One region of the Rhizobium sp. NPDC092011 genome, then DNA from elsewhere that is predicted to be linked to it. Evidence: riboswitches for the same ligand, from Rfam matches in the RefSeq annotation. Region 1 holds a riboswitch; each other region holds the start of a gene.
What was found. Region 1 has a riboswitch for cobalamin ahead of ACIQJ2_RS24385 (LysR family transcriptional regulator). Riboswitches for the same ligand answer to the same signal wherever they lie in the genome.
Positions count from the first base shown of each region.

Region 2: another riboswitch for cobalamin. It lies ahead of ACIQJ2_RS11870 (acyl-CoA thioesterase); the one in region 1 lies ahead of ACIQJ2_RS24385 (LysR family transcriptional regulator).
Region 3: another riboswitch for cobalamin. It lies ahead of nrdH (glutaredoxin-like protein NrdH); the one in region 1 lies ahead of ACIQJ2_RS24385 (LysR family transcriptional regulator).

Region 1 covers NZ_JBIVSO010000007.1:9,347-15,831, forward strand. Annotated here, with positions in the region: gene ACIQJ2_RS24380 (APC family permease) at 1-1,293, shown strand, start outside; gene ACIQJ2_RS24385 (LysR family transcriptional regulator) at 2,066-2,953, opposite strand; cobalamin riboswitch at 3,149-3,359, opposite strand; gene ACIQJ2_RS24390 (DUF1852 domain-containing protein) at 3,689-4,672, shown strand; gene ACIQJ2_RS24395 (methionine synthase) at 4,700-5,728, shown strand; gene ACIQJ2_RS24400 (flavin reductase) at 6,025-6,485, shown strand, end outside.
Region 2 covers NZ_JBIVSO010000002.1:711,939-718,423, reverse strand. Annotated here, with positions in the region: gene ACIQJ2_RS11890 (sugar MFS transporter) at 1-438, shown strand, start outside; gene pncA (bifunctional nicotinamidase/pyrazinamidase) at 549-1,172, shown strand; gene ACIQJ2_RS11880 (glycosyltransferase family 4 protein) at 1,253-2,338, shown strand; gene ACIQJ2_RS11875 (hypothetical protein) at 2,344-3,741, opposite strand; gene ACIQJ2_RS11870 (acyl-CoA thioesterase) at 4,019-4,804, opposite strand; cobalamin riboswitch at 4,908-5,103, opposite strand; gene ACIQJ2_RS11865 (LysR substrate-binding domain-containing protein) at 5,147-6,037, opposite strand; gene ACIQJ2_RS11860 (SDR family oxidoreductase) at 6,162-6,485, shown strand, end outside.
Region 3 covers NZ_JBIVSO010000001.1:1,360,469-1,366,953, reverse strand. Annotated here, with positions in the region: gene nrdF (class 1b ribonucleoside-diphosphate reductase subunit beta) at 1-17, opposite strand, end outside; gene nrdE (class 1b ribonucleoside-diphosphate reductase subunit alpha) at 43-2,196, opposite strand; gene nrdI (class Ib ribonucleoside-diphosphate reductase assembly flavoprotein NrdI) at 2,184-2,579, opposite strand; gene nrdH (glutaredoxin-like protein NrdH) at 2,591-2,812, opposite strand; cobalamin riboswitch at 3,064-3,284, opposite strand; gene ACIQJ2_RS06240 (hypothetical protein) at 3,447-4,685, shown strand; gene ACIQJ2_RS06235 (acyltransferase family protein) at 4,774-5,919, opposite strand; gene ACIQJ2_RS06230 (FUSC family protein) at 6,170-6,485, opposite strand, start outside.

The DNA.
Region 1 (6,485 bases):
GCCCATGCCGGCACATCGCCGCAAGATGCAGTAAAAGCGCTACTGAGCGCCGATGGCGTCGCCGCTTTGACGCCTGCCATTCGCAACTGGTCTCTCGTCAGCTTCAATATTCCATTCCTCGCAATGGCCAACATCAACGCCACCTTCTTCATCGGTGGCATTCTGATGCTGATCATATTTGCAATCCAGCACCGCGGTATCTCCGAGACGGCAAGTGTGCAGAAATGGCTGGCGATCATCGTCCTCGTCCCGCTGCTTATCATTGGCATCTATCCAATTGTCAGCGGCCAGATCGTCTCCAGCAACGTCACCGGTCTGGTGCCGCCGACGGCCGCCTATGCCGGGACAGATGGAACCTGGAGCAATGGTGGCTGGACGCTTTTCCTGGGTGGTCTCTACATTGCCGCCTGGTCGACCTACGGGTTTGAAACCGCGGTCTGCTACACTCGAGAACTTAAAAATCCGAAGACCGACACCTTCAAGGCGATCTTTTATTCGGGTCTTGCCTGCTGCATCTTCTTCTTCCTGGTGCCCTTTGCTTTCCAGGGCGTGCTCGGCCACGCTGGCATGCTGGCGCCCGGTATCGTCGACGGCACCGGTGTCGCCGAAGCGCTCGGCGGCCTGATCGGTGCCGGCCGCATAGTCACCCAGCTCCTCGTGATCCTGATGATCATGGCACTGTTCCTGGCCATCATGACCGCAATGGCCGGGTCTTCGCGCACGCTCTATCAGGGCTCGAAGGACGGATGGCTGCCGAAATATCTTGATCACGTGAACGAGCATGGTGCACCGACCAGGGCGATGTGGACGGACTTCGCCTTCAACCTCTCCCTTCTCGCCATTGCATCCGACACAAGTGGCTATTTCTTCGTACTTGCCGTCTCCAACGTCGGCTACATCATCTTCAACTTCCTCAATCTCAACTCCGGCTGGATCCACCGCATGGATTCCGGCCATGTCGAGCGTCCGTGGAAGGCACCGTCCTGGCTGATCGGTCTCAACACCGTTCTGGCTTTCGTCAACGCGCTCTTCCTCGGTGCAGGCGCCAAGGTTTGGGGCTATGCCAACGCACTCTGGATCGGCTTTGCTTTTGCCGCCCTGATCCTGCCAGTGTTCGCCTACCGGCATTATGTGCGTGACGGCGGCAAATTCCCGGCCGGGGCTATGGACGATCTGGGTCTTGTTGGCCAGGACCTCGGCGTGAAGAAGGCGGGAATTCTGCCATATCTGGCCCTGGTTGGAGGCCTCGCCATCGTGCTGATTGCCAATTGGGCCTTCCAATTGCCGGCTTGAAATAGAGCAATGATAACGACTGCTCCGCTGTGGCTCGCCACAGCGGAGCAGGCTTTATAGGATCCTGTCTTTGTATGGGGACATGAACTACCTGACATCCCAACCTTATAGGAACTTCGAATCTGATCAGCGATGATGGGGATGAGAGATCTTGACCCATCTACCGCCGGCATCGCTTTCGAGCCGGCATCATCGTTCACGCGGTGCGGCTTCATTTCCGCCGAGCCAGCGGATGGTGGAGGAGGTGAACCGTGGGAGTCGTCGCAGAAGACGATGGAGCAACCTTGAGAGAAGATATTCTTTAAGCTGTTGCGGTCGCCCGCGTTGGCCTAAAGCGTTCAAACACTGAGCACCGCCATCCTGCCGCATGACCAGCGGGCCAGGGGTTCGAACTCCTTAGAGAGCAGTTGTCTCAATCACACTTGTACCGTCTTGTGCGATCCGGATATCCATTTCCGGGGGAACACCTGTCGCACCATGTGGCTTGGACATGCATTGCGAACCCGCGGCTCTTTATGCCGACGAACGCGGGGTCCTGGCCATCATAAGATTGCCTCGCACTTCCTGCCGGAAAAACACGGCCGGCCGATGAATGCGCCGGCGGTTTGTCACGGCTTATCGAAATCGGCACTCTCGAGGTGTTTGCCCATTGGAATATGGCGGCTGGATCTACTCCTCCCGCGATAGCCAAAGTCATCGGCGCAGCCTAGGTGGCGAACCGATCGAGATCGGCAAGCTCCACTGCGCCGATGCCGTCATGACTATTGCAGCTTTAGGCCGATGCCTGGCGCGACGTCGCGAGAAACCCGGCGATGAAATCGACAGTGTCGTCGCCATCTCTTAATCCGAGGTGGATGCTTTTTTTGATGCCGTGCTGGCCGATGCGGACTGGCCGGACACCCAGTGCTGCCGCCTCCCGACGCACCAACCAGTCAGGAATGGCGCTAACCCCGCGACCTGCCGCCACGAGTTGAAGCATCATTTCAGTCGTTTCAACATTCCGATGATGGCGCGGGCGACAATTGGCGGGCACTAGGAATTGCGTGAAGACATCCAGCCGCTCCGGCGGTACCGGATAGGTGAACAGCGTCTCATCCAGCAGGTCAGCAGGTTCGGCATGACGCTTCAGCGCCAGCGGATGGTCGGCCGGAACGGCAAGCACCAATTCGTAGTCGAACACTGGCAGATAGTGAATTGCGGGCATCTCGATCGGATCCGGTGTGATCAGGATGTCGATTTCGTATCCGGTGAGAGCGGCAACGCCACCGAAGGCAAATGATGTCGTCAGCTCCAGGCCCACATCCGGCCATTCCATGAGATAGGGCTTTGTGACACCCATAAGCCACTGGTGGCACGGATGGCATTCCATGCCGATCTTGAGAGAGCCTCGCTGGCCGTGGCGATAATCCGACAGGACATCCTCAGCCCTTTCGATCTGGGGGAGAACGCGCTGCGCAAGCGTCAGGATGTAGCGGCCGGCCTCGGTGAGACGAAGGGTGCGGCCATCCTTTTCCCACATCGCCACGCCATAGCGTTCTTCGAGCTTGCGGATCGTGTGGCTAAGGGCAGACTGGGAGACGTTCAGCCGCTCCGCTGCAGCCGTCAGGCTGCCCATGCGGTCGACTTCACGCAGGATCGACAGATGTTGCCTGTCCAGCATTGTCACGCCCGCCCTTCGCCAATGGGAAGGACGGTATCGACGAGCTTGGTTGTCGAGGCGGGCTGGGCAGGCTTTTCTATCGTCGCGGTCTCTGTCATTGGCATTACCATAAGTTTCGGCAAGGCGGCGGCATGACGCAGAGACGACGGCACAGGGGTACCGAACGCGAAAGCGGCACTCCGGGACACCCCGCCCGTGGACGTTATCTATCGCGGCAGGTTTCCTGGCTTGCGGGTCGTTGCTTTCGTCCGCCTTCCCGAGGCGCGCCTCAGTGACATGGATGGACGTTCGCTCGCCGCTTACAGTTGCGGGGGCAGCTTCGGATTCAGGCTGTGATCAAAACCCTCACCGAATTCCCTCTTAGCTCCGGACTCCCGTCCGCAGAACCACGATGACGAACCAATGTCTTATGTCGCTTGCGTGGTCAAGGCGTTCATCACCGGAATACAAGGAAGTGATTGTTACGGGGTTCGAAGCGGATGACTTTTCTGTCCGCCTTTATCTGCGCCGTCTTTTAAGGCGGCTCTTACGGCAAATCATGAACACGGCTCATGCTTCCGTGAGATAATACCATTGTTACTTAATGGATGTGTCAGGCATAAAACGCACAACGCTCTCAAGTCCGGATAGCACAAAGGCTGCCGGCTGAAGCAATGGCAAATAATATCCGGTGTATCCTGAATCATGTATCAAAAGACTCAGGATCTATATCGGGATATAGGACGTCCGATCGCGATGAATAAACGATTCAATTTCAATATTAAGAGAATTACTTTTGATGAGGACTATCGCCCCTCAGAAAACACGCGTATCACGACCAACTTTGCCAATTTGGCGAGAGGGGAGAGCCGTCAGGAAAACCTCCGCAATGCCCTGAAGATGATTGATAATCGTTTCAACGCCCTGGCGCATTGGGATAATCCCAAAGGCGATCGCTATTGCGTCGAACTCGAAATCATTTCGGTTGAAATGGCTATTGCTACTGAAGGCAACAATGATGCCTTCCCCCTGATCGAAATATTGAAAACGAACATCGTTGATCGAAAGACCAACGAACGCATCGAGGGTATCGTCGGGAATAATTTCTCCTCTTACGTCCGAGATTACGACTTCAGCGTCGTTCTGCCGGAGTACAACAAGGATCGCGCCGCATTCGGCATGCCAGAGAATTTTGGCGAGTTGCATGGCAACCTGTTCAAATGTTTTGTGAATTCTGATGCCTACAAAGAGCATTTTCACAAGCCGCCGGTCATATGTCTGAGCGCCTCAAGCAGCAAGACATACCGTCGGACTGGAAATCAGCATCCTGTATTGGGCGTCGAATACCAGCAGGATGAATTGTCGTCGACCGATCTCTACTTCCAAAAAATGGGGCTGCAGGTTCGCTTCTTCATGCCGCCGAATAGCGTTGCGCCTTTTGCCTTTTATTTTCTCGGCGATCTGCTCGATGACTATACCAATCTCGAGCTCATCAGCACCATCAGTACGATGGAGACTTTTCAGAAGATTTACCGGCCCGAGATCTACAACGCCAATTCCGCGGCAGGGGCCTGTTATCAGCCAAGTCTCAAGCATCAGGATTATTCACTGACCCGTATTGTCTACGATCGCGAAGAGCGTAGCCGGCTGGCTGTTGAGCAGGGAAGGTTTGCTGAGGAGCACTTCATCAAACCATACAAGACCGTTCTTGAGCAATGGTCTGCCAATCACGCCATTTGACGAACCAGAAACATAAGGCCGCCTATCATGAAAACACTGTTGCCCACGTCAACCGCCGGCAGCTTGCCAAAGCCCTCGTGGCTTGCAGAGCCGGAAAAACTCTGGTCGCCCTGGAAATTGCAGGATGAGGAATTGATCGAGGGCAAACAGGACGCCTTGCGCTTATCCTTGGACGATCAACGGCAGGCAGGGATCGATATCGTCAGCGACGGCGAGCAGACGCGCCAACATTTCGTGACCACCTTCATCGAGCATCTCGATGGGGTTGATTTCGAAAAACGCGAGACCGTCAGAATTCGGGATCGCTATGATGCGAGCGTCCCTACGGTCGTCGGCGCGGTGTCTCGCAAAAAGGCGGTTTTCGTCGAAGACGCCAAGTTCCTGCGTAAGCAGACCAAGCAGCCCATCAAATGGGCTCTGCCGGGTCCGATGACGATGATCGATACGCTCTTTGACAACCACTATAAAAGCCGCGAAAAGCTGGCCTGGGAATTCGCCAAGATCCTCAATCAGGAAGCGAGGGAATTGGAGGCTGCCGGCGTCGATATCATCCAGTTCGACGAGCCCGCATTCAATGTCTTCTTTGACGAGGTGAATGATTGGGGCGTTGCCACGTTGGAAAAGGCGATCGAAGGGCTCAAGTGCGAAACGGCCGTCCATATTTGCTATGGCTACGGTATAAAAGCCAATACGGATTGGAAAAAGACCCTGGGGTCGGAGTGGCGGCAATATGAGGAATCCTTCCCCAAATTGCAGAAATCCAGTATCGGTATGATTTCCCTGGAGTGCCACAACTCGCACGTTCCAATGGATCTCATTGAGCTGGTCCGAGGTAAAAAAGTGATGGTCGGCGCCATCGATGTGGCAAGCAATACCATCGAAACGCCAGAGGAAGTGGCCGCTACTCTGCGAAAGGCACTGCAATTCGTCGATGCCGACAAACTGTGCCCCTGCACCAATTGCGGCATGGCACCTCTCCCTCGCCGAGTGGCGAGAGGCAAGCTGAATGCTTTGGCTGCAGGCGCCGAAATCGTGCGAAGAGAACTCTCGGCCTAGTGCCAGCAGAATATAGTGAGGTGTAGAGGGGTTATCTTTTCAGTCTGATTGGATCGAAATCCATATCAAAGGTAACCCCTGCCTATCTCATGATGTCGAGAAGGGGCGGCGAAGAAACATGTCGCTTCGTGACGTCTACCGCCTGATGGCGCCGCATGTTGTCACCCGGCGCTTTGCTGCACCCTCGGATGTTGCCGATCCTGGGTGCGAGGGGGCTTTGCCGCACCGATTACGAACCGCGGACGTTGTGCAACCGCCTCGGTTTTACCCATCCAGAACGCGCTCGAGAGGCCGATATGAGCATAGTGGATCATCGCTTCGACATCGTAGACAAGGCCAGGTTTCGCAATGGCATGTCGCGCCTCGGTTCCGCAGTCAACGTCGTCACCACCAGATCAGGTGGCAAGCGGTACGGCTTTACGGCATCGGCGGTCTGCAGTGTCAGCGACACGCCGGCAACGCTTCTCGTCTGCATCAACCGTGCGAGCTCGTGTTTTCATGCCTTCGCAAACGCGCGCCATTTCTGCGTCAACACGTTGATGCCGGGTCAGGAGCACATTTCGAAACACTTTGGCGGAAAGACGCTGGTGGAGGATCGATTCGCGCTTGGCGAATGGAGAGAGGGTCTCACGGGTGCCCCAGTCCTTTCCAACGCCTCAGTCAGCTTCGAATGCGAGCTCACCAATGCCGTCGACGAGGCAACCCACCGCATCCTCTTCGGGCGCGTTATCGATATTCGTGAAAACGAAGAACGGGC
Region 2 (6,485 bases), on a different contig from region 1:
CATCTCTCCGAAGCCGACGCGGCGCACTACGTTTCCTATTTCTGGGGCGGCGCGATGATCGGACGCTTCGTCGGATCTGTGATCATGCGCCAGATCGACGATGGCAAGGCGCTTGCTTTCAACGCTGCTATCGTCATCATCCTGCTGGTGGTAACCGTACTCACCACGGGCCATGTCGCCATGTGGTCGGTGCTGGCAATCGGCCTCTTCAACTCCATCATGTTCCCGACGATCTTCAGTCTGGCGCTACATGGGCTCGGCAAATATACGAGCCAGGGATCCGGTATTCTTTGCCTCGCCATTGTCGGTGGCGCCGTTCTGCCCGTTATCCAGGGCGGCCTTGCCGATACCATTGGCATCCACCTCGCCTTCCTGATGCCGATCATCTGCTACGTCTATATCGCCTTCTACGGGCTGAAGGGCCACAAGCCTGCGTAAGGCTTTGCCAACCATTGTGCCTCGCCGCGTCTTCGGCGGGGCGCATGGGGCTTGATCCGAACCGCGCCGCTTGGCATCGTGCAGTGCAACAAGACGGAAGGACAGGCCCCATGAAAGCACTGCTGCTCATCGACATCCAGAACGGCTTCTGCCCGGGTGGCAACCTGCCCGTCCCGGAAGGAGATCAGGTGGTACAGGTTGCCAACAAGCTGATCGACAGCGGCAAATATGATCTCATCGTCGCATCACAGGACTGGCATCCGGCCGGCCACGGCAGCTTCGCATCGGCCCATCCCGGCAAAAAACCTTTCGAAATGGGCACGCTCTCCGGCAAGCCACAGATGATGTGGCCCGACCACTGCGTCCAGAATACCGAAGACGCTCGCTTCCATCCGGCACTCCACGTCGATGCCGTCGACTTTATCCAGCAGAAGGGTCAGAATCCGGCGGTCGACAGCTATTCGGCCTTCCGCGACAACGATCAGGCTGCACTTACGGGCCTGGCCGCCTATCTACGCGGCAAGGGCGTGACCGCGCTCGACCTTTGCGGACTTGCAACCGACTACTGCGTTAAATTCTCCGCAATCGACGCGGTCGAGATGCTTTCCGGCGTTACAGTCCGCTTCATCGAGGACGCAAGCCGCGGGATCGATCCCGCCGGCGTCAAGGCTGCGATCGAAGAGATGCGGACGCGCGGCGTCGCCACGATCGACAGCAGGGACGCGCTTGCCTAAAATCAGGCAGGCGGAGCTAAACCTTCTCTAAGGAAACTAATGCAGACTGGCCCCGATCAATGACATACCGGGGCGTTCGAGTGCAATCGATTACCATCAACGGGCGATTTCTCAGCCAGCCATTATCCGGCGTACAACGCTTTGCACGCGAATTGACGCTGGCGCTTGACCGCAAGATCGCCGCAGGTGCGGTACCGTCTACGTTGAAGGGTGCAAGATGGCGCTTGGCGGTGCCGCGCCATACGCGCGTCGACATCGGTCTTTCCGCCATAGAAGTCGATTCTTTCGGCTCAGGCCCCGGTCATATTTGGGAACAGACATCTCTGCTTTCGCGATCGCGCGGCAGCCGGCTGATCGGCTTCGGCGGCAGCGGTCCTCTCCTGCATCGCCGCCAAATGGTGGTCATCCATGACGCGACCATCTTCCGGCACCCGCAATCCTTCAAACGCAGCTACCGCATGCTGCATGGCGCCCTCGGCACGGTGCTCACCCGCACCGCCAAGATCGGCACGGTCTCGGAGTTTTCGCGCGACGAACTTGCCTCCGTTTTCCGGGTCCCCGCAAGCGGCATCGATGTGGTCTACAATGCCGTCGATCACTTCGCCGCCATTCAACCCGATGAGGCCATCATCCAGCGGCTCGGATTACAGACCAACGGCTTCTTCCTTCTCGTCGGTACGATGAAGCCGAACAAGAATCTCGATTTCGCCATTCGCGCCTTCGAAACCCTTGGCGATGAAAACCAGAAACTCGTGGTTGTCGGCGGCACAGCTCCGACCGTGTTCGAGGCCGACGGGCCGCAGTCCAGTGACAGGCAGCTCTTTCCCGGTCGCCTCACGGATGCAGAGATCGCCGCGCTGGAACGACATGCCACGGCCTTCGTCTTTCCCAGCCTCTATGAAGGCTTCGGCATTCCGCCGCTCGAAGCCATGACGCAGGGTTGCCCGGTGCTGGCCGCCGATATCCCCGCTGTCCGCGAAGCCTCGGGCGATGCTGCGCTCTACTTCGATCCCACCAGGCAGGACGAGCTTGTCGCCGCCATGCAGAGGATTGCCGCAGACGGCGCTTTGCGTGAGGATCTGCGCCGACGCGGCCACGAGAATGTCGCGCGCTTCTCCTGGAACAGCAGTGCGGAGCGTGTGCTATCCATGCTGGAGGCCCTCTGACGGATCTAACTTCGGGCTTGCGGCCGGAACATCGTGACGAAATAGCTGTGAAGGCCGAGCACGCAGAACACAGCGCCACCGACAACGCCAATCGTCACCGATATCCAAAGTGAATACTCAAAGCCGGCCGTTGCAAGTACCGGCACGGCGAGACCGATGGCGGAGAAAATGACCGGCCGCCAGATGAAGCTGAAGGGCAGCAAAGTGAGCACCTTCACCCCGATCGCCATTGCCACCAGCGCACCGATCATACCGCCGAACATGAGCGCCGCATCGTCGAACGAGCCGAAATAGCCGCCAAGCAGCGTCCCGACATTCAGCAGGACGCAATCGACCAAAGCCAACAGGAAAATCATCAGCAATCGGCGCTGAAGGTGCGCAGGCGTCGGCGACATGTTCAATGTCAGGGCGCGGCACACCGAAAGACCGACGACAAAAGGCGCGCCTGCAAGAAATCCGTCGCGCAAGCCAGCCGAAATAACCAGATGCGCCACGGGCTGCAACAGGGCGAAAATGCCGGCCGCGGTCATCAATGTAAGGCCGGTCAGCAGCGAATAGTAATCTCCAAGCTGTTTCCTGAACGCAGGAGTTATACCATCGCGATCATGGGAGGCGACCACATCCGGATATTGAATGGCCTGCAGTGCCGAAACGATCAGCACGAACGGCCGCTGCAGCAGATCGAGCGCCAGCAATGCGCCTGCAGCCCCGCCCGCCCCTAACGCCGCCGTCAGGATCGACTTCAAGCCCAACGGCGCAAGCATACCGAGCACCGAGGCGCTGGCCGCAACGCTGCCATAAACAAAATGCTTGCGGATCAGCGCTGGCTCGAGACGCGCCGCTTCGCGCAGACTGTCGCGGGTCAGAAATATGGCCCACGAGCCGTAGGCAACATAGCCGGCGAGCAACCCTATGATCGTGCAGGTGAAGTTTGGAGTAACCATTGCTCCGGCGAGCGTACCGACGGCAAGAATGGTGGCGCGGGATCCCTGCAGTCGGGAAAAGGCGCGAAACTCCTGGCGAAAGCGCAGCATGGTGAGATGAAGATCGCTTCCGCCCTGCAAAACCGCAACAAGAGCGCCAAGCATCGCAATCTCGCGGGGAACCGAAAAGAAGATCGACGCGGATGCAGCGACCAGGCAGATCATCGCGCATACGGCAAACTCGACGGTCAGCGCCTTTCGCTCCAGTGCTTCGCTCCCGGGCGTCGAACCCGGATAGAAGCGGCTGCAGGCATGGCGGATCCATTCGAAGCAGAAGATCGCCGCAAACTGGCTGATGGTGATGAAAAGCGAGTAGGCCGCGTAATCCGCCGGCGCAAGCAAATGCGCTATTGCGATCAGCAGCCCGAATGCCACGGCCGCCTGATAGAAATATGCCGCCAATGCCACGATCTTTGCCATGCGGTCAGCTAACAGCAAAAGATTGAGAAAAGCGCTAATCCCGGGAAAGCCTTAGGAACCGAATACTAAGGGCCGCGCGCAAGCAGGTGGATGGCAGGCATATGTGCCAAGACGCGCCGGCCACGCCAGATGGCATTTCATTCCTCGAAAATCTGCTCGATCGGCGGAGCCTGGAGCAACGGCGCCAGAGAGACGATCATCTTCCACATCATGCCTTCAACCGCATCGTGATGGATGAGCCAGGGCAATCAGGAAGCACGCACTCGCCGCGTCAAACTCATCGCTCGACGACGACAGGCTTGTGGTTTGCATCAACGGCAACCATCACGAAATGTCCCGTCGCCGTGATATGTCGCTCTCCGCTGAGAAGGTTCTCGGAGTAGAGGACCGTCTGCACTTTCATTGAGGTCCGCCCGATTTCGATGACCTCGGCGCAAACCTCGACAATCTCGCCAACGACGATAGGGCGGGAAAAGTCGATGCGCTCCGAAGACGCCAGTACCGTCAACCTCCCGGAAAGTCTCGATGCGGCAATGAAGGCAGCCTTCGTCATGTAGGCCACCGCTTCGCCGCCAAACATTTTTCCGGCGCTATTGGCCTGATCGGGAAATACAATATCCACCATCGCCGCGCCTTCGCTTCGGGGCGGCTCGGCTTGCGATTTAAGTGGTGGCAATATCCAGTCAGACGCGCTTTGCTCCTCGGGGATCGCAACCATGTGAAAGACGCCGCGTGTGCAAACATGCCGCTCCCGGCCGGCGATGGCCTCCGCAACCATTTCCACCTCGATCGTCAGGGAACGACGCCCGGCCCTGACGGGAAGCGCTGTAAATTCGACGATATGACCGATGCGAGCCGGTTGTCTGAAATCAACCCGTTCGCAAGAGGCGGTCACGAAAGGCGCGCGGCCGTATCTTGTGGCGGAGATGAAGGCGACGCGATCCATCAACGCAAGGCCTGCGCCTCCGAAAAAGGTGCCATGGTGGTTGGTATCGCCTGGAAAGACGATGTCGATCAGTGTTGTGGGAGACTGCGTGTGAACCCCGGAAGGCGTATTTGACATAAGAGCACTACCATCTCGATTGGAAGGCAGGGCAATGGAATGACGCATCGGCGCCGGGCATAGACATGCCGGTCGCAAAGCGGCACACCGGGACACCCCGCCCGTGGACGTTATCTGTAGCGGCAGGTCTCCTGGCTCACGGTTCATCACCGCCGTCCGTCTTCCCAAGGAGGCTCCCTCAGTGACATCTTGGACGACGGCTCGCCGCTTACAGTTGCGGGGGCAGCTCCGGCATTGTGACCGGATTCCCTCTTAGCTCCGGACCAAAGGTCCGCAGAACCGTTACAACGCAGCAATGTCCGATGTTCGAGAGCCGGTCAAGGCGTGGCAGGGGCCACCGCCTCATTTCCGTCTCGCCTCTTCACCCAGCCAGGCGATAACCGTCTCCAGGGCCGCCGATTTCCGGTAGCGTGGCCAGACCATGTAAAAATCGGAGGGACCGCTTAGCGATCCCTCGACGATCTGTATCAGGCGCCCTTCAGCCAAGTCTCGGGCAACGAAATCCCGGTTGGCAAGCACGATGCCCTGCCCGGCAATGGCAGCTTCGATGGCGTGTGAGGTCTGGTTGAAACTGATCCCCTTGTAGGGTGCCTGCGCCGCGCCTCCGAAATGCCTGTCGATGAATTCCGGCCAGGAATTATGGGCATCATGCAGAAGCACGTAACCTGCAAGCTCCTCCGAGGTAGTCGGCGGCTTTCGCTCAAGCAGCAGCACCAGGCTGCAAACCGCAATGATTTCCTGCTCGAATAGCAACTCCGTCGCCAGTCCTGGACCGAAGGGTGGTCTGCCATAGCGCACGGCAAGGTCCACCCCATCGGCCTGAAAGCCAGACATGCGCTCCGTCGCGAGAATATGGAGGTCGAGATCCGGATGACGCGCCGTAAAATCCGGCAGGCGTGGGATCAGCCATTTCGATGCGAATGTCGGCGTGGTGCTGATCGTAAGCCTGACGGGCTGTGGCTTAAGATCGCCAGTCGCCTGAGCGATGATTTCAAAGGCACGCCTGATATCGGCGAAATAGCCACGCCCCTCGCCCGTCAAGACAAGACTTCGCGGCATCCGCTCGAACAACTTGACTCCGAGCTCCGCCTCCAGCCCGCGCACCTGCTGGGCCACAGCGCCTTGCGTAACACCGAGTTCCTCGGCGGCAAGCCTGAAGCTATGATGCCGCGCAGATACCTCGAACGCCTTGAGACCATTCAGAGAAGGAAGTTTACCGACTGAGCCATCCATGCGATAGTTTTTCTACTGACAAATAAGAGCGTAACTGCTTCGCCCACGCGCAGGAAAGATGATATTTCATCGGTAAATTTGAGGCAAGAAACTCTATCCGAACGAGATGAAAGAGGAACCGAAAATGTCGATAGAAAAAGTGGCTGTTATCACAGCGGGCGGCAGCGGCATGGGTGCGGAGAGCGCCAGACGCCTTGCTGCCGATGGTTTCAAGGTAGCCATTCTGTCCTCCTCCGGAAAAGGTGAAGCGCTGGCACAAGAGCTTGGCGGCATCGGCATCACGGGCTCGAACCAGTCGAATGACGACCTCAAGCGACTGGTCGACACGACCATGGAGAAATGGGGACGGATCGACGTGCTCGTCAACAGCGCCGGCCACGGCCCCCGCGCTCAGATCCTTGAGATCACCGACGAGCAATGGCACACCGGCCTAGACGTCTATCTAATG
Region 3 (6,485 bases), on a different contig from region 1:
TTGAATTGCATGTTCACGGGAATGTCCTTCTCAAACCGGAAATCAGAGGGCGCAGGAAACGCAGCCCTGCACCTCGGTGCCGGACAGCGCCATCTGGCGAAGACGGATGTAGTAGATGGTCTTGATACCCTTCTTCCAGGCGTAGATCTGCGCCTTGTTGATATCGCGGGTGGTCGCGGTATCACGGAAGAACAGCGTCAGCGACAGGCCCTGGTCGACATGCTGGGTGGCCGCCGCATAGGTATCGATGATCTTTTCCGGTCCGATCTCGTAGGCGTCCTGGTAGTAGTCAAGATTGTCGTTGGTCATGAAGGCGGCCGGATAATAGACGCGGCCGATCTTGCCTTCCTTGCGGATCTCGATCTTGGAAACGATCGGGTGGATCGAAGAGGTCGAGTGGTTGATGTAGGAGATCGAGCCCGTTGGGGGCACGGCCTGCAGGTTCTGGTTATAAAGGCCAGATGTCATGACCGACGTCTTCAGCTCAAGCCAGTCTTCTTGCGTCGGGATGTGGATACCGGCCTCTTCGAAGAGCTGCTTGACCCGTTCCGTCGCCGGCGCCCATTCCTGCTGCGTATATTTATCGAAGTATTCGCCGGAGGCGTATTTCGAATTCTCGAAGCCCTTGAAGCTCGTTCCCCGCTCGATCGCCAGGAGGTTCGAGGCGCGGACCGCGTGGTAAGTCACCGTATAGAAATACATATTGGTGAAATCGACACCCTCTTCAGAGCCGTAGAAGATGCGTTCGCGGGCGAGATAACCGTGCAGGTTCATCTGGCCAAGGCCGATAGCATGGCTGTCGTCATTGCCCTTTTCGATCGAAGGCACGGAGGAGATATGGCTCATGTCCGAGACGGCCGTCAGCGCCCGAATGGAGGTTTCGATGGTCTTGCCGAAATCGGCGGAATCCATCGCCGCGGCAATATTCAGCGAACCCAGGTTGCAGGAGATGTCCTTGCCCATGTGCTCGTAGGAAAGGTCATCATTATACTTGCTGGCTTCGCTCACCTGCAGAATTTCCGAGCAGAGATTGCTCATGGTGATGCGTCCGGCGATCGGATTGGCCTTGTTCACCGTGTCCTCGAACATGATGTACGGATAGCCGCTCTCGAACTGGATCTCGGCGATGACCTGGAAGAAATCGCGCGCCTTGATCTTCTTCTTCTTGATGCGGCTGTCGGCGACCATTTCGCGATATTTTTCGGTCACCGAAATTTCAGTGAAGGGGACGCCGTAAATGCGCTCCACATCGTAAGGCGAGAACAGGTACATATCGTCATTGTTCTTCGCGAGTTCGAAGGTGATATCCGGAACGACGACACCGAGCGACAGGGTCTTGATACGGATCTTCTCGTCGGCATTTTCGCGCTTGGTATCGAGGAAGCGCATGATGTCGGGATGGTGGGCATTGAGATAGACGGCACCAGCTCCCTGGCGGGCTCCAAGCTGGTTGGCGTAGGAGAAGGAATCCTCGAGCAGCTTCATCACAGGGATGATGCCGGAGGACTGGTTCTCGATCTGCTTGATCGGTGCACCGGCCTCGCGGATGTTGGTCAGCGATAGCGCCACGCCGCCGCCGCGCTTGGAAAGCTGCAGCGCGGAATTGATGCCGCGTGCGATCGATTCCATATTGTCCTCGACCCGCAGCAGGAAGCACGAGACGAGCTCGCCGCGCTGCTTTTTGCCGGCATTGAGGAAGGTCGGCGTCGCCGGCTGAAAGCGGCCAGAGATGATCTCGTCGACCATGTCCTTGGCCAGGGCTTCGTTGCCTTGTGCCAGCGCCAGCGCCACCATGCAGATGCGGTCTTCGTAGCGCTCCAGATAGCGCTTGCCGTCGAAGGTCTTCAGCGTGTAGCTGGTGTAATATTTGAAAGCACCGAGGAACGTCGGAAAACGGAACTTCTTCGCATAGGCGTGATCGAAGAGATCACGCACGAAATTGAACGAATACTGATCCAGCACCTCTTGCTCGTAGTACCCCTCAGTCACCAGGTAATCCAGCTTCTCCCGCAGATTATGGAAGAAGACGGTGTTCTGATTGACGTGCTGAAGGAAATACTGCTTGGCCGCCATGCGGTCCTTGTCGAGCTGGATCATCCCCTGCTCGTCATAGAGATTCAGCATGGCGTTGAGGGCGTGATAGTCCAATGCCGTTTCCGTGGCCTTCGCTGGCCGGTCAAGCGTTAGCGTGTCCAAAATCGTTCCAATCCGTGTCTGACATTGGCGACATCCTCCTCCGTTCCCAAAAGCTCGAACCGATACAGAAACGGCACTTTGCATTTGGTAGAGATAATGTCGCCGGCGATACCGTAGGTCGCCCCGAAGTTGCTGTTGCCCGCGGCGATGACCCCGCGGATGTTCGAACGGTTATCCGCATCGTTGAGGAAACGGATCACCTGCTTGGGCACGGCACCCTTGCCTCCTTCGCCGCAATAGGTCGGCACGATGAGGACATAAGGGCGGGTAGCTCGAAGCTCCTCCCCCGCTGACAGCGGGATACGAGCGGCCGGCAAGGCAAGCTTGGCAACAAAGCGATGAGTGTTCTCGGATCTGCTGGAAAAATAGACGAGCTCACCCACCGCCCAACTCCTCAGGCGAGGGCGCTGATCATGTCAGGACGAAAACCGGCCCAGTGCTGCTCACCGGCGATGACGACCGGTACCTGACGGTAGCCGAGGCCCTGCACCAGCTCGTAGGCGGCGTTATCGGTGGACACGTCAATGATGGTGTAATCGATACCCTGGCGGTCGAGCGCGCGGGTGGTCGCGGTGCATTGAACGCAGGCGGGCTTGCTGTAGACGGTAATGCTCATTGGATGTCCTCGTGTGTCTTATAGGCGTGCGAAAGTGTTCGGGCACCAGACGATGCCCGCATTGCAGGATGAAAATGAAGACGGATGCGGCGCGCGGTCGGTCGCTTAAACGACCGTCATTCACGTAGCCGAATATGGGTACTCAAAAACATGGACTTCACCCCGAAGTAATTCATGCGGGGCATTCGCGGGAGCGAAGACGCCGGCGGTCATGCCGCACAGTTCCCCGCTCGCCACCCGGACACCCCGCCCGTGGACGCTATGCTCGAGGCAGGTCTCCTGGCTCGCGGGTCGCAGCATCCGATCTTGCCTTCCCAAGACACATGTGTCCCAGTGGCCATGTCGAACGAACGCTCGCCGCTCACAGTTGCGGGGGCAGCTCCGGCTTGACGACCATCATGTCCGTCGACCGGATTCCCATCTTCGCCTCCAATCCTTGCGAATCGAAGGAACCTCGAACACTATATATAGTATATGAGGTTAAAATTGCGTCAACTGGTTCCGCGCGCCTGCTCCAATTTCAGTGTTGATAATATGTGGATAGCACCACCAATCCCTGCATCTGCGGGGCTGGACAACTCAGATGTTACTTTATAACAATAGGCATGTAATGTTATTACATAAAGGATCACCCATGTTTTGCTCCCGCTCTGCAACCCTCCTGGCCGCCTCCTCGCTGGCGTGCGCATTGCTATTTCCATTTCCCTCCCTCGCCGAAGAAGAGAACACGGCGGAAAGCTGGAGGTTATTTGTCGCCGATCATAGCCTGCCGATTGTTCGCGCATTCGATGTTCGGAGCGGCCGCGAAATAGGCCGCTTCGACATCGACGGATATGCCGCGCTTTCGCTCACCCAAACCGGCAAAACCGTCTTTGCCGTACAGGGCGACAAGAATGTGGTGCATGCCATCGACACAGGCATATCGCTTTCCGATCATGGCGATCATCGCGATATCAAGCTTTCCGACCCGAAACTGCTTGCAACCGTGGTGAAGGGAGAAAAACCTGGCCATGTGGTGAGCCATGCAAACGATGTAGCGATCTTCTATGATCGCGGCGGCAAGTTCGACCTCCTGTCGGAAACCGATCTTGCCGAGGGCAAAGCCGACATTCGGGCTTTCGGCACCACCGCGGCCCATCATGGTGTCGCCGTGCCAATGGGCAACCATCTGCTCGTGTCGGTGCCCAACATGGACTTAGCCGTGAAAGAAGGCGAGCTGCCGCCGCGTCTCGGTCTGCGGGTACTCGATCGCGCGGGCCAGCAGGTAGGACAAGTCGCGCCCTGCACCGGACTGCATGGCGAAGCGACATCTGCCCGGCTGGTCGCCTTCGGCTGCGAGGAAGGCGTCCTCATCGTACGCCCCGGCGGGATCGACGGTCCGAAGGTCGACATGCTCGCCTACGGCACGGCGATGCCGAAAGGCAAGGTCTCGACCTTGCTCGGCGGCACGTCCATGCAATTCTTCCTTGGCAACTACGGCGAACAGACTATCGTCCTGATCGACCCCGATGATAAAGCCAATCCCTATAGGCTGATCGAGCTACCGACGCGGCGCGTGGACTTCGTGCTGGATCCGGCGAAGCCACGGCATGCCTACGTCCTGACGGAAGAAGGAAAACTGCATCTCATCGACACGGTCGACGGCGTGATCGCAAAGTCCGAGAGCGTGACCGAGCCCTACAGCAAGGATGGCCATTGGCGCGATCCGCGGCCGCGTCTGGCCGTTGCCGGCAATCTCATCGCCATAACCGATCCCCGTCACAGCGAGGTGCGTCTGATCGATGCCGAAACCTTGAAGGAGGTCGGCAATATTCCCGTGGAAGGACAGCCCTTTGCCATTGTCGCCGCCGGAGGATCGGGCGCGACCCACTGAGATCGCGCAACCTCCCCAGCGCAACTGACATCGTCCCAGCCACATGAAGGAAACCGGCCGTCACGGCCGGTTCCATCGCTCGGCTAGCTCAGGCGAAGCGCGTGGAGAACACGGCTTTGCAGGAAGCTTCAAGATGACGCTTCAACTCGTAAAGCAGTGCACAGATCGCAAGGGTGGCAACGACAATGGGGACGAATAGCGAAGCAGACATCAGTCCGAGCTGATCCAATGCGTAGGCGATAAGCAGCATGACGGTCTGATGGAGCACGTAGTAGGTGAGAATGGCTCGATTGAGATAGCGGATTAAGGCATTTTCGACTTTGCACCAGATCTTGGCATAGCCGAGAACGGCGACGATAGCACACCATTGAAAGGTGCCTCCAAGTGCCCTTCCCAAAAGCAGGCGCCATTTTTCAGGCTCGGCGGCCGGCATAACGACAAAGAGCAACGCCAAGACCAATGCGCACGCCGACGCCACGCCCAAGGCCGGTTTCCGCATGTCGACCACGTCATCCCAATAGTCATCGCGCGTCGCCATCGCCGCTCCGATAAAGAAGCATACGATATAGACGGCGTGACTATACCAGTCCCCCAACATGTTGGGCGTCGGCGGGAATGCCGGCCTGAGCACGAGCCGCAACAGCACGAAGAGTATGACGGGCAGTATGAGAAGCCATTTTCCGGTCAGCCAGGAGGCAAGCCTATCGCCCGCATGAACCAAGAGTTGCGGCCGAACCGACACCGCAAGCGTCAGGATGGCTGTATAAATCCAGAGGTAGGCGAGATACCACAAATGCTGCATGCCGGCGAGCTGGGCCAGCTCACCATTCGGCAAGAGTATCGGCGTCCAGGTCGCATAGTGCCAGAACACGTCATAGAAGCTGACGTTCACGTCCAAACCTGCGTTCAACCACACATAGATCTGGGGAGGTATCAGAAATAGGAGCCCTAGCAGCAAAGGTATCAGCAATTGCCTTGTGCGAGCACTTCTTAGCGCATCCGGAGATTGCCGCGTCAGCAAGATACCCGTCACCGTTCCTGAAATAATAAAGAGCAGAGACATCCGCCAAGGATGCGTCCATAAATAAATGAGATCAAAGACGGCAGAGCTGTCCGGCGCCTTCAGCAGAAAGGTTCTTGAGTTGAACATCAAGCTGACATGATAGACGATCAGCAGCATGAAAGCTGCGACCCTGACATAGTCCAGATCATATCGACGCGACACCCTATCCATGATTTAGCATATCGAACTTCAACCTTTAATGGATGGTAAAAGCCGAATTGCCATAATTCACAACGCGCCGCTCCGGAGGCCCAAAACCAGCGGATGTGCCCAGCGGGCCAACGCTATTTCCCGAGCACGACGTCGATATCGACGCGGGAGTTGTCGAGAAAAACTCCCATCGGCGGGCTTATCTCTGCATGGCCCTGCTTTCGGATGGAACCCGATGAAAAGGGAGATTTTCCAAGACCAGCCGGAATGTTCAGGCCGGCCGATCGCCTTCATCGCCTCGGCTCTCGCGGATGCGGTCAGCGAGATCGAGAAAATTTTGTCGTATGCGGCGCACTGTAAAATCGAAACCGAACAAGCGCCCACTGTCACTGAACCCAACCGCTTGGGCAGCTTCTGAATGCTGAAATGCTTCGAAGGCCGCTTCGAAAGCGCCGTTCGCCTCGGACAGACGGCCTGGATCGATATCGCCTCCTTCCCTCAGAGCTTTGCCACAGGCCTCGGCAAAACCGGCCTGTGCACGCAGAACCTGCCCGGCCTGCAAGCCAAGCGCCTCTACGACCTCGGCG